Regions from separate parts of the Mesorhizobium sp. M0293 genome, predicted to be linked through region 1. Evidence: riboswitches for the same ligand, from Rfam matches in the RefSeq annotation. Region 1 holds a riboswitch; each other region holds the start of a gene.
The links. Region 1 has a riboswitch for cobalamin ahead of NKJ06_RS10265 (DUF1636 family protein). Riboswitches for the same ligand answer to the same signal wherever they lie in the genome.
Positions count from the first base shown of each region.

Region 2: another riboswitch for cobalamin. It lies ahead of NKJ06_RS04500 (CbtB domain-containing protein); the one in region 1 lies ahead of NKJ06_RS10265 (DUF1636 family protein).
Region 3: another riboswitch for cobalamin. It lies ahead of bluB (5,6-dimethylbenzimidazole synthase); the one in region 1 lies ahead of NKJ06_RS10265 (DUF1636 family protein).

Region 1 is NZ_JAMYSA010000019.1:64,726-67,992, forward strand. It holds gene NKJ06_RS10255 (ABC transporter substrate-binding protein) at 1-317, opposite strand, end outside; gene NKJ06_RS10260 (ABC transporter ATP-binding protein) at 356-1,141, opposite strand; gene NKJ06_RS10265 (DUF1636 family protein) at 1,138-1,542, opposite strand; cobalamin riboswitch at 1,636-1,842, opposite strand; gene NKJ06_RS10270 (GyrI-like domain-containing protein) at 2,077-2,910, shown strand; gene NKJ06_RS10275 (alanine racemase) at 2,915-3,267, opposite strand, start outside.
Region 2 is NZ_JAMYSA010000006.1:118,210-121,476, forward strand. It holds gene NKJ06_RS04490 (MFS transporter) at 1-273, shown strand, start outside; gene NKJ06_RS04495 (aromatic ring-hydroxylating oxygenase subunit alpha) at 277-1,452, opposite strand; cobalamin riboswitch at 1,593-1,788, shown strand; gene NKJ06_RS04500 (CbtB domain-containing protein) at 1,825-2,004, shown strand; gene NKJ06_RS04505 (CbtA family protein) at 2,020-2,787, shown strand; gene cobU (bifunctional adenosylcobinamide kinase/adenosylcobinamide-phosphate guanylyltransferase) at 2,941-3,267, shown strand, end outside.
Region 3 is NZ_JAMYSA010000049.1:18,646-21,912, forward strand. It holds gene NKJ06_RS19345 (hypothetical protein) at 1-936, shown strand, start outside; partial or broken gene bluB (5,6-dimethylbenzimidazole synthase) at 1,101-1,682, opposite strand; cobalamin riboswitch at 1,784-1,962, opposite strand; gene NKJ06_RS19355 (histone deacetylase family protein) at 2,084-3,010, shown strand; gene NKJ06_RS19360 (exodeoxyribonuclease VII small subunit) at 3,014-3,265, shown strand.

The DNA of each region.
Region 1 (3,267 bases):
GCGAAGAAGAAATCGGGCTCGACGGCGACGATGTTTTCGAGCGTCGGATACTTTGGCGCCAGTTCCGGGATCGAACCCTGCTCGGCCTTGAATTCGGGGCCGACCTTGTACCATCCGGTAATGCCGGTCAGGCCGACGATCGACGGCTGCAGTTTCAGCGCGAAAGCCATCTCGGCCATGTTGAGATCATGGATGACGGCGCGCTTCGGCGGCGCGTCGAAAGTCAGTGGTTTGCCGCAGCTGTCGACGGTTACCGGGAAGGCCAGGGCTGTCGAGGCCAGCAGCGAGAAGGCAAGCGAAAAGGCGAGGCGTTTCACGGATGTTGCTCCTTTGTTGGAATACGGAACGGCTTCAGTCAGGACGGCGGCGCGGCACGATTCGGAACCTCGAACACCGTCAGTTCGCGGTCTTCGGTCGGGTGGCGCAGACGCAGCACATCGATGCCGAAAATCTCGCGGATCAGCTGTTGGGTCAGCGCTTCGCGCGGTGCGGCGAGCGCTTGCAGACGGGCATGGTTCATCACCGCCACCCTGGTGGCGAAGGGTGCGACCAGCGCCAGATCGTGCAGCACCGCGATCACCGTCATGCTGAAGCCGGCCACGAGTTCGAGCAGTTCGCCGCGGGCGCGCGGGTCGAGATGGTTGGTCGGCTCGTCGAGGAACAGGATTTTTGGCTGCTGCGCGATGGCGCGCGCCAGTTGGGCGCGCTGGCGCTCGCCGCCCGACAGCGAGCCGATGGTGCGGCCAAGCAGCGGCAGCAGACCGGTTTGGCGCAGCGCATCGACGACAATGTCGCGCTCCTCGCTCCTGCGCCTCAGCCCGGTATGCGGGACGCGGCCAAGCTCGACATAGTCGATCACCGCCAGCCGCGGATCGGGCTGGTCGGTCTGGCCGACCACGGCGATATGCAGTGCCCGCTCGGCGGCGGAGATCCTGTCCAGCCGCCGCCCGCCAAGCTTCACCTCGCCTGAGCTCGGTCGCAGCATGCCCGACAGCATGCGCAGCAGCGTCGTCTTGCCGGCGCCGTTGGGTCCAATGATGGCGAGGCGGTCGCCAGCGGCCACCGACAGAGTGACCGCCTGGATCAGATCTCGCCCATTCGCCATGGCGCAGAGGTCGCGCGCTTCGAGAAGCGGCGTCATCGGCTGCTGCCTGCCAGATTGCCCGGAGCCGGGATGCGGGCCAGCGTCTTGCCGGCCAATCCAGCCGGACGCTGCCCGGAATTGCGCCAGCCATCGGCGAGCGAGGCATAGAGTCCGGCGAATCGCACGAGGTCGCCAACATCGGCCTGCGCGTCGATCGAGCCGAAGAGATAGGTGGCCTTGCCTTGTGCCTGGAACGCGACCGTCAGCGGCCGCGCGCAGCCTGCCATGCAATCCACGCCTTCGACCGCGAAGCCGTGCGCCACGGCCGGCTCGCAATGGACAGAGAGCCGGGAGCGCAAATCGGCACTAAGGCCTTCACCCGACCTGATCCCTGTGGGGACGTCACGGCAAAGCGTACACACGATGATGCGATGGATGGGATCGATGGAGCCGTCCAACTTTCCGTCACTTTCCAAAACTGGCGACGGAAGGACGCTGGCGAGCCGGCCGACAAGACCGAAATCCGCGTTTCCTCCCGGCACACCCCGTCCGGTCAACTCATGCTGATGGCAGGTCTCCTGGCTCGCGGGTCGTTGCGCCATCCTGCCTTCCCAGCCTTGCCGGCCAGTGGCATTCACGGATTTTGCTCGCCGCTTACAGTTGCGGGGGCAGCCACGGCCTCGACCTGAGCAGGCCTCACCGTGTTCCCTTTTCACCCCTCGCCTTTCGACTCGGGGACCATCACGGGTCCAGCGTAGATTTCCCCCAATCGCTTCGCAACGGATTTCTCGGACGGAGTGATGGGCCACTCATGTGTGGGGGAAACAGGCATTGCGCGCTCTCATTATGTAATAACATAACGCTCTAGAAGATGCCGCCTGGCACTGTCAAGCGAAAGCCAGCCGATGCTATCGTGCAGATTGCGCAATTTCGATCAAACTGGCTTTGCGGGAAGGTGGCAAGGTGATCCGCCCAATGCGAAAAGGAGCCCCATGAACCCGACCGAGAAAGCGCTGTGGTTCGTCGAAAGCCATTTGCCGGAGGCGATTTCGCTCGACGATGTCGCGCAAAGCAGCGGCGTGTCGCGCTTTCACGTGACGCGTGCGTTTGGCGCTGCCACCGGCCGGTCGGTGATGGGCTACATGCGCGCGCGCCGGCTGAGCGAAGCGGCGCGCAAGCTGGCCGGCGGCGCGCCCGACATTCTCTCGCTCGCGCTCGATGCCGGCTACAACTCGCATGAGGCGTTCACCCGTGCCTTCCGCGACCAGTTCGGCACCACGCCGGAACTGGTGCGCGCGCAAGGCACGCTCAAAAATCTCGACCTCGTGGAGCCGATCCTGATGGACCAGTCCTTTCTTACCAACCTCGAACCGCCGCGCTTCGAGACCAGCCGGCCGTTTCTGATCGCCGGCCTCGGCGAACGCTACAGCTGTGAAACCAGCGCCGCTATCCCGATGCAGTGGCAGCGCTTTGGCCCCTATATCGGCAACATTCCGGGCGAGACAGGCGACGTCGCCTATGGCGTCTGCGTCAACGGCGACGATTCCGGCAATTTCGACTACATCGCCGGCGTCGAGGTGTCGGACTTTTCCAACCTGCCGAAGGAATTCAGCCGGGTGCGGGTGCCGGCGCAGAAATATGCTGTGTTCGCCCACCGCGAACACATCTCGACCATCCGCCGTACGGTCAACACGATCTGGAACAAATGGCTGCCGGCGTCCGGCCATGAAATATCCGATGCGCCGGAGTTCGAGCGCTATGGCCCCGAATTCGATCCGCGCAGCGGCAATGGCGGGCTGGAGATATGGATACCGGTGAGGGCGTAGCCGATCACGCCATCGGTAGCGCCGGCCAGCGATCGATTATCCTGCCGCCGGAAAACACTACGATCGATCCGAATTGCTGCAGCACGGCCTCGCTCTGCGTCGGGCGCAGGAAGGCGTAGTCGTCGGGCCTTGCGGTCGCATCGGCCGGCAAGCCCATGAATTGCTGGTTGGAGGACAGGCCGAGCAGGCCGTTCGTCCGCATACCTTCGGGGAACACGGGCTCGGCCATCCACTTGCCGCCATAGAGGTAGCAGCCCTTGCGTGGAAACCGGCCGAGCGCCTGCAGCAGGCGGGTGACGGCTGGCGGGCCGGGCAGCATCGGCTCGACCACTTTCAGGATCGGCGTTGCGACAAAGG
Region 2 (3,267 bases), on a different contig from region 1:
CTCACCGGCGCCTTCCTGCTTGGCGGCGCCTTCTTCACCATCGCGCTCGACGCACTCGGCTCGACCGCCTTCATGCGCTCGGTGCGCTCCTATGAAAGATCACAGATGGCGGCGGTCTACCGCACCTATCTCGACTTTTCCGAGCTAACGCCGCCGCTGGTCTATTCGGTGGTGCTGGCCTTCTTCGGGCTGGGCTCGGTGTTTGTCACGCTCGGCCTGCTGGCGGCGATTTGCGGCTTCGTGACCTGGCGCTACCTGCCGAAATCACTCTGATCTTCAGGGCTTGGTCGGGAGTGCCGCGTGCCGCTCGCGCACCCAGTTGTGGAAGCGGTGCAGGTCGTATTCCTCGGGCATCAGCACGCCGGCCGTGTGGCGCATCGAGCGCAAGCCTTTCTGGTTGACCTCGCAGATGTCAGCATCTTCCTCCAGCACCTGGGTGCCGAAGGCAACGATGTTGTCGATGTCGGTCGCGGCGAGCGCTTCGGGCGTAAACAGCCATTCGGCGACAAGCTCGGTCTGTTCGGGGCCGAGCGGCACCAGCCGCACGGTGCGGACATAATCGACATGGCCGACGATGAACATCGACGGCAGGCTAGTGGCGTAGGTCTGGCCCGCAGTGCGCTCGGCCTGTGTCAGGCCCGAAAAGACCGGCCCGTGCGCCTGGCCGTCGCTCGACCATGTCTCGGCGCCAGTGCGCAGGCCGCCGGAAAACTCCGGCGCGTCATTGTCGGCATGGCGCGTCCATTCGGGATCGTCGTGTCGTCCCATCAGGCCGCGGCCATAGATCGGCACCAGCCGCGACAGGTCCTTGTGGACGCCGGGGCAATGCAGGCATTCGTTGAAGTTTTCCCAAAAAATCTTCCAGTTGCAGTTCATAACCTTGCGCAGCACATGGCCGCTTACCAACGTCTCCAGCGGCCAGTTGCCGAGATCGCCGGATGCGGGATCGAAGGATGTCTGCGCCGAACCGATCGCGTCTTCAGCGAGATTGACGAAGATAAAACCGCGCCACACCGAGAGCGCTACGCGATAAAGCGGATGATCGGCCTTGTCGAAATTTTCAGGCAGCGATTTCGACGGCACGCGCACGAGATCGCCGCGCAGGGAATAAGACCAGGCGTGGTAGGGGCAGGTGATCAGCCGCGCCTTCAGCCGGCCTTCGCTTTCCCGGCAAAGCTGCGAGCCGCGATGGCGGCAGGTGTTGTGGAAGGCGCGCAGTTCGCCGGTCTCGTCACGCAGCACGACAATCCCCTGCGTGCCGATGCGGAAGGTGCGGAAAGCCATCGGTTGCGCAAGGTCGGCCTCGCGGCAGACCAGCAGCCAGCTTCTGTACCAGATAGCGTCGAGATCGTTTTGGTAGGTGCCTGCATCCCAATAGGCCGACGAAGGCAGCGTCGGTTCGGTCCGGGTCAGGCCGTTGTAGGGATCGCGCTCGCTGGCAATGGGCTGCATGGGCTGGCTTCCTATGGAGGTGCCAGCCGACACCCGGCCAGGAAAATTGTCAATTGCGGCACCGGCGGCCCTTGCCTGGCACGACGCATTCGCAATGGTTGCCGGCGGAATTTGGTTTGCCGGAGGCGAGGATTCTGCCTATAGTCGCTGATGTCGTCGGTTCCATTTTGGAGCCAAGAGGGAATGCGGTGCGGGCGAGTTTCGCCCAATGCCGTGGCTGCCCCCGCAACTGTGTGCGGTAGTCCTCTCCATATGCCACTGAAGATTGTTCTTCGGGAAGGTGGGGAAGGGCGCTGATCCGTGAGCCAGGAGACCTGCCGGCGACAGGAAACTGACTTCGATGCCCTCGGGTGGAGGGCGAAAGGACAAGACATGACTACTGCTTCCGTCTCCCTCGGCGCCTCCGTCTCCTCGCAGTCGCGCTTCATGCAGCTCGCTCTTGCTGCGTTTCTCGGCATCTTCGTGATGGGCTTTGTCGGCTTCTCGCATATCGATGCAGTCCACAATGCGGCTCACGACTATCGCCATTCGATGGCGTTTCCCTGCCACTGACGAGGATCTGACATCATGAACCTGTTTCGCAACGTCGTGTTCATCGCGGCGATCGCAGGGCTCGTGGCCGGTGTCGTTCTCGCCTGCATGCAGGCCTACGCCACCGTGCCGCTGATCCTGAAGGCGGAAGTCTACGAACAGGCTGGTGGCGGGCATCACCATGACCATGCCGCTCCGGCCCCAACGGATAGCAATGCCACGAGCACAGCCGCTCCGGCGGCGGAAGTCGCTCCGGCCGCCGAAGATGAGGGTTGGGCGCCGGCAGACGGTTTCGAGCGTTTCGCCTTCAGCGTGCTTGCCAATATTGTCACCGGCATCGGTTTCGCGCTGATTCTGGTTGCAGTCTCCGAATTCGCCGGCGGCATCGGTGGCTGGCGGCAGGGCGTCTTCTGGGGCTTGGCCGGCTTTGCCGTGTTCACGCTGGCACCGGGTCTTGGCCTGCCGCCGGAACTGCCGGCCATGCCCGCGGCCGATCTGACCGAGCGCCAGATCTGGTGGTGGGCAACGGTGGCGGCGACCGCGGCCGGGCTCGGCCTGATCGCCTTTCGCAAGTCGCTGCCGCTGGCGATCCTGGCCGTGGCGTTGATCGTCGCGCCGCATATTGTCGGCGCGCCGCAGCCCGACAGTTTCGAGACGCCGATCCCGGAAGGCCTGCATCACCAGTTCGTGGTGGCGGTGACAGTGACCAATCTGGTGTTCTGGCTGGTGCTCGGCGCGGTCGTCGGCGTGGTGCGTGGCCGCTTTACCGGTACGGCGACCAGCCTGCGCGACAGCTTTGCCTGACAGCAAGGCACTGACCTTCCTCATCGGCGGTGGGGGCGGCCGCCCCGCCCCCCGCCCCGCCCCCCGCCCCCCCCCCCCCCCCCCCCCCCCCCCCCCCCCCCCCCCCCCGCCCGCGGGGCCCCCCCCCCCCCCCCCCCCCCCCACGCCGAAAATCTGGCGACGGCCTTGCCCTCGCCATGGACCTATATCGCCACCGCGCAAGCCTATGACGACGAGATGCGTGAGCGCATCGCGCAGCACCGGTCGCGGCGCGGCGAAGGCTGGACGACCATCGACGCACCGCTCGATCTTGCCGGCGCGCTCGCGGCGTTGCCCGACAACCAGCCGGTGCTTGTCGACTGCCTGACATTGTGGCTGACCAACCATATGTTGGCCGAACACGACCTCGAGCTGGAATGCCGGCGGCTGGCGGACGTGCTGTCGCGGCCGCGCGGGCCCTGGTTCGTGGTTTCCAATGAAGTCGGGCAAGGTATCGTGCCT
Region 3 (3,267 bases), on a different contig from region 1:
TGGCCGTTCATTGTCTTTCGCATGATCGTCTATTTCGGCATCACGCTGGCCTACATCATGGCGACCGGCATGGGCGCCAGCGTCGGCTATGGCGTCGGCCATATCTCCACCGATCCCGACGGGCCGCTATCCTTTGCCCTGTGGGGCGGGGTGGTCGGTTTCGGCGTCGTCTCGATCGCCGTTTACTGGATCCGCGAATACATCCTCTATGTCGTCAAGGCCGGCCATATCGCCGTGATGGTCCATCTGATCGACGGCCGCGACATTCCCGGCGGCCAGGACCAGATCGCCTACGCCAAGGATATCGTGACCCAGCGTTTTGCCGAGGCCAACATCCTTTTCGTCGTCGACCAGCTGGTCAAGGGCGCCATCCGCGCCATCACCGGCCTGCTCGGCGGCATCGCCGCTTTCCTGCCGATCCCGGGCTTGAGCGGCCTGATCTCCTTCGTCAACACAGTGATCCGCCTGTCGCTGACCTATGTCGACGAGATCATCCTCGGCTACAACATACGCATCAATTCGTCCGCGCCGTTCGAGACGGCGCGCCAGGGCGTCGTGCTCTATGCCCAGAACGGCAAGGTCATGGTCAAGAATGCCGTCTGGCTGGCAGTCATCATGTGGGGCGTGTCGTTCGTCATTTTCCTGCTGATGCTGGCGCCGGCCGCCGCCATTCTTTTCCTGATGCCAGGGCAATTGGCGGGCTGGGCCTTCGTGCTCGCCATCGTCTTCGCCTGGGCCTTCAAGGCGGCCTTCATCGAGCCTTTCGCCATCGCTTGCCTGATGCAGGTCTACTTCAAGACTATTGCGGGCCAGGTGCCAGATCCGGCCTGGGACGCCCGGCTGGCTGAGGCGTCGTCGAAGTTCAGGGAACTCAAGGACAAGGCGCTGGCCTCCTTCGGCGGCTCGCGCTGGGGACCGGCCGGCGCGACACCCTGATCAGCGAGGCTCGACGGCGCGGCAGCAACAGCGTTGAGGCGCGCCACGGTCGATTTGAGCAACGCTTCACCTTGCCCGGAAAACGTCTCACTCATGATCAGCTCCGGTAGCGGCAGTCGCCGTCCCCAGCCATGCGTTTCGAGGTCGGGCTTTGGCGCGAACTCCGAGACGCGGCCGACGCAGAGATAGGCGACCGGCGTCACATGATCGGGAATTGACAGCAGGCTTTTCAGCGCCTGCGCCTCGATGATGCTGACCCAGCCGACGCCGACGCCTTCGGCGCGTGCCGCCAGCCAGAAATTCTGCACCGCGCAGACCGTGCTGTAGAGGTCCATCTCCGGATTGTGCCAGCGTCCCAACGGCGAACCCTTCGAGCGTTGGCGGTCGCAGGTGATGCAGATGTTGAGCGCGCTTTCGCAGATGCCTTCCAGCTTGAGCTTGCGGTAAAGCGCCTGCCGGTCTTCCTCAATTGCCGGCAATTCCTGCTCGCGTGCCGTCAGGAACAGGTCGCGCACCCTTTCCCGTCGTTCGGCATCGCGAATGACTATGAAGTTCCAAGGCTGCATGAAGCCGACCGACGGCGCGTGGTGGGCGGCAAGCAGCAGCCGCGCCAGCACCTCATCATCAAGCGTGGTGGGCAGGAAATGGCTGCGCACGTCACGCCGTGTGAACATAGCGCGATACACCGCATCGCGCGCATTCTGCTCAAATCCATTGCCAACAGCAGCGGTCATGTGTTCCGGCATCGCTTGTCCCCTTGCGATTGCAGCAGTTTCAAACGGTCAGAGCGTACTTTGTGCGTCCAAGTGGACGCACGTCGCTCTGATGTCGTCCGCCTGACCATGCGGATGACGATGCCTGCCAGGCCGGTCTTCTGGCTCGGGATCAACCCGCGTCCGGTGCCTTCCCGTCATCGACAGTGGCGTATACCGGCGCGGTCCCCCTTACAGCGTTGGGCACGCCACGGAATTCAACCGTGTTCCCGATTCTCCCGTTTGCACGGGCACCAGGCAGTGGCGGGGACCTTACGCCGAAGCGCAGACGACGCCAATGCCTGCGGCGACACGAATGGACGCAGGCGCGATTTTCCCCAGTCATCAGCCGCCTGCGCATGGCCTTTGTCGATCCGGGTCACTAGATTAGGACGATGACCACTCGTCTCTACACCCATCCGATCTTCCTCGAGCACCTCACGCCACCCGGCCACCCCGAACGGCCGGACCGCTTGCGCGCCATCGATCGCGTGCTCGATGACGAGGCCTTTGCCGCGCTCGATCGTATCCAGGCGCCGGAAGGCGACGAGGCCACCATCCTCTACGCGCATCCCGCCGATTTCGTCGCCCGCGTGCGGGCCGCCATTCCCGACGAGGGGATTGCGCGCATCGACGCAGACACCACTGCCAGCCCGAAGAGCTGGCAGGCGGCGATCACCGCGATCGGTGCCGCCAACGCCGCCGTCGACGACGTCTTTGCAGGCCGCGCCGACAATGTCTTCGTCGCCGCGCGGCCACCCGGCCATCATGCCGAAAAGACCACGGCGATGGGCTTCTGCCTGTTCAACACCGCGGCAATCGCGGCGCGCTATGCGCAGAAGAAACACGGCGTCGAGCGCGTTGCCGTCGTCGACTGGGACGTGCATCACGGCAATGGCACGCAGGATATTTTCTGGGACGATCCGTCGGTGCTCTATTGCTCTACGCACCAGATGCCGCTTTATCCCGGCACCGGGGCAAAAAACGAAACCGGCGCCGGCAATATCGTTAACGCACCATTGGCGCCGCAGACCGGCAGCGAGGTTTTTCGCGATGCCTTCCTGTCGCGCGTGCTGCCGGCGCTCGACAATTTCGCGCCCGACCTGATCGTCATTTCGGCCGGGTTCGACGCGCACCACCGCGATCCGCTGGCCGAGATCAACCTGACCGAGGACGATTTCGACTGGGCGACCGGCCAGCTGATGCAGCGCGCGGCGCGCCACAGCGGCAACCGGCTCGTCAGCCTGCTCGAGGGTGGCTACGATCTGCAGGGATTGGCATTTTCGGTCGCCGCCCATGTCGGGCGACTGATGAAAGGATGAATGATGGCTGGTGAGACCAACGAAGACGTCAAGGCGATGAGCTTCGAACAGGCACTCGACGCGCTGGAGAAGATCGTCGATGATCTGGAGCGTGGCGACGTGCCGCTCGACCAGTCGATCCGGATCTATGAGCGCGGCGAGGCACTGAAGGCGCATTGCGACCGGCTGCTGAAGGCCGCCGAGGACAAGGTCGAGAAGATCAGGCTGTCGCGCGACGGCAAGCCGGTTGGAACGGAGCCGCTTGACGCGGATTGAGG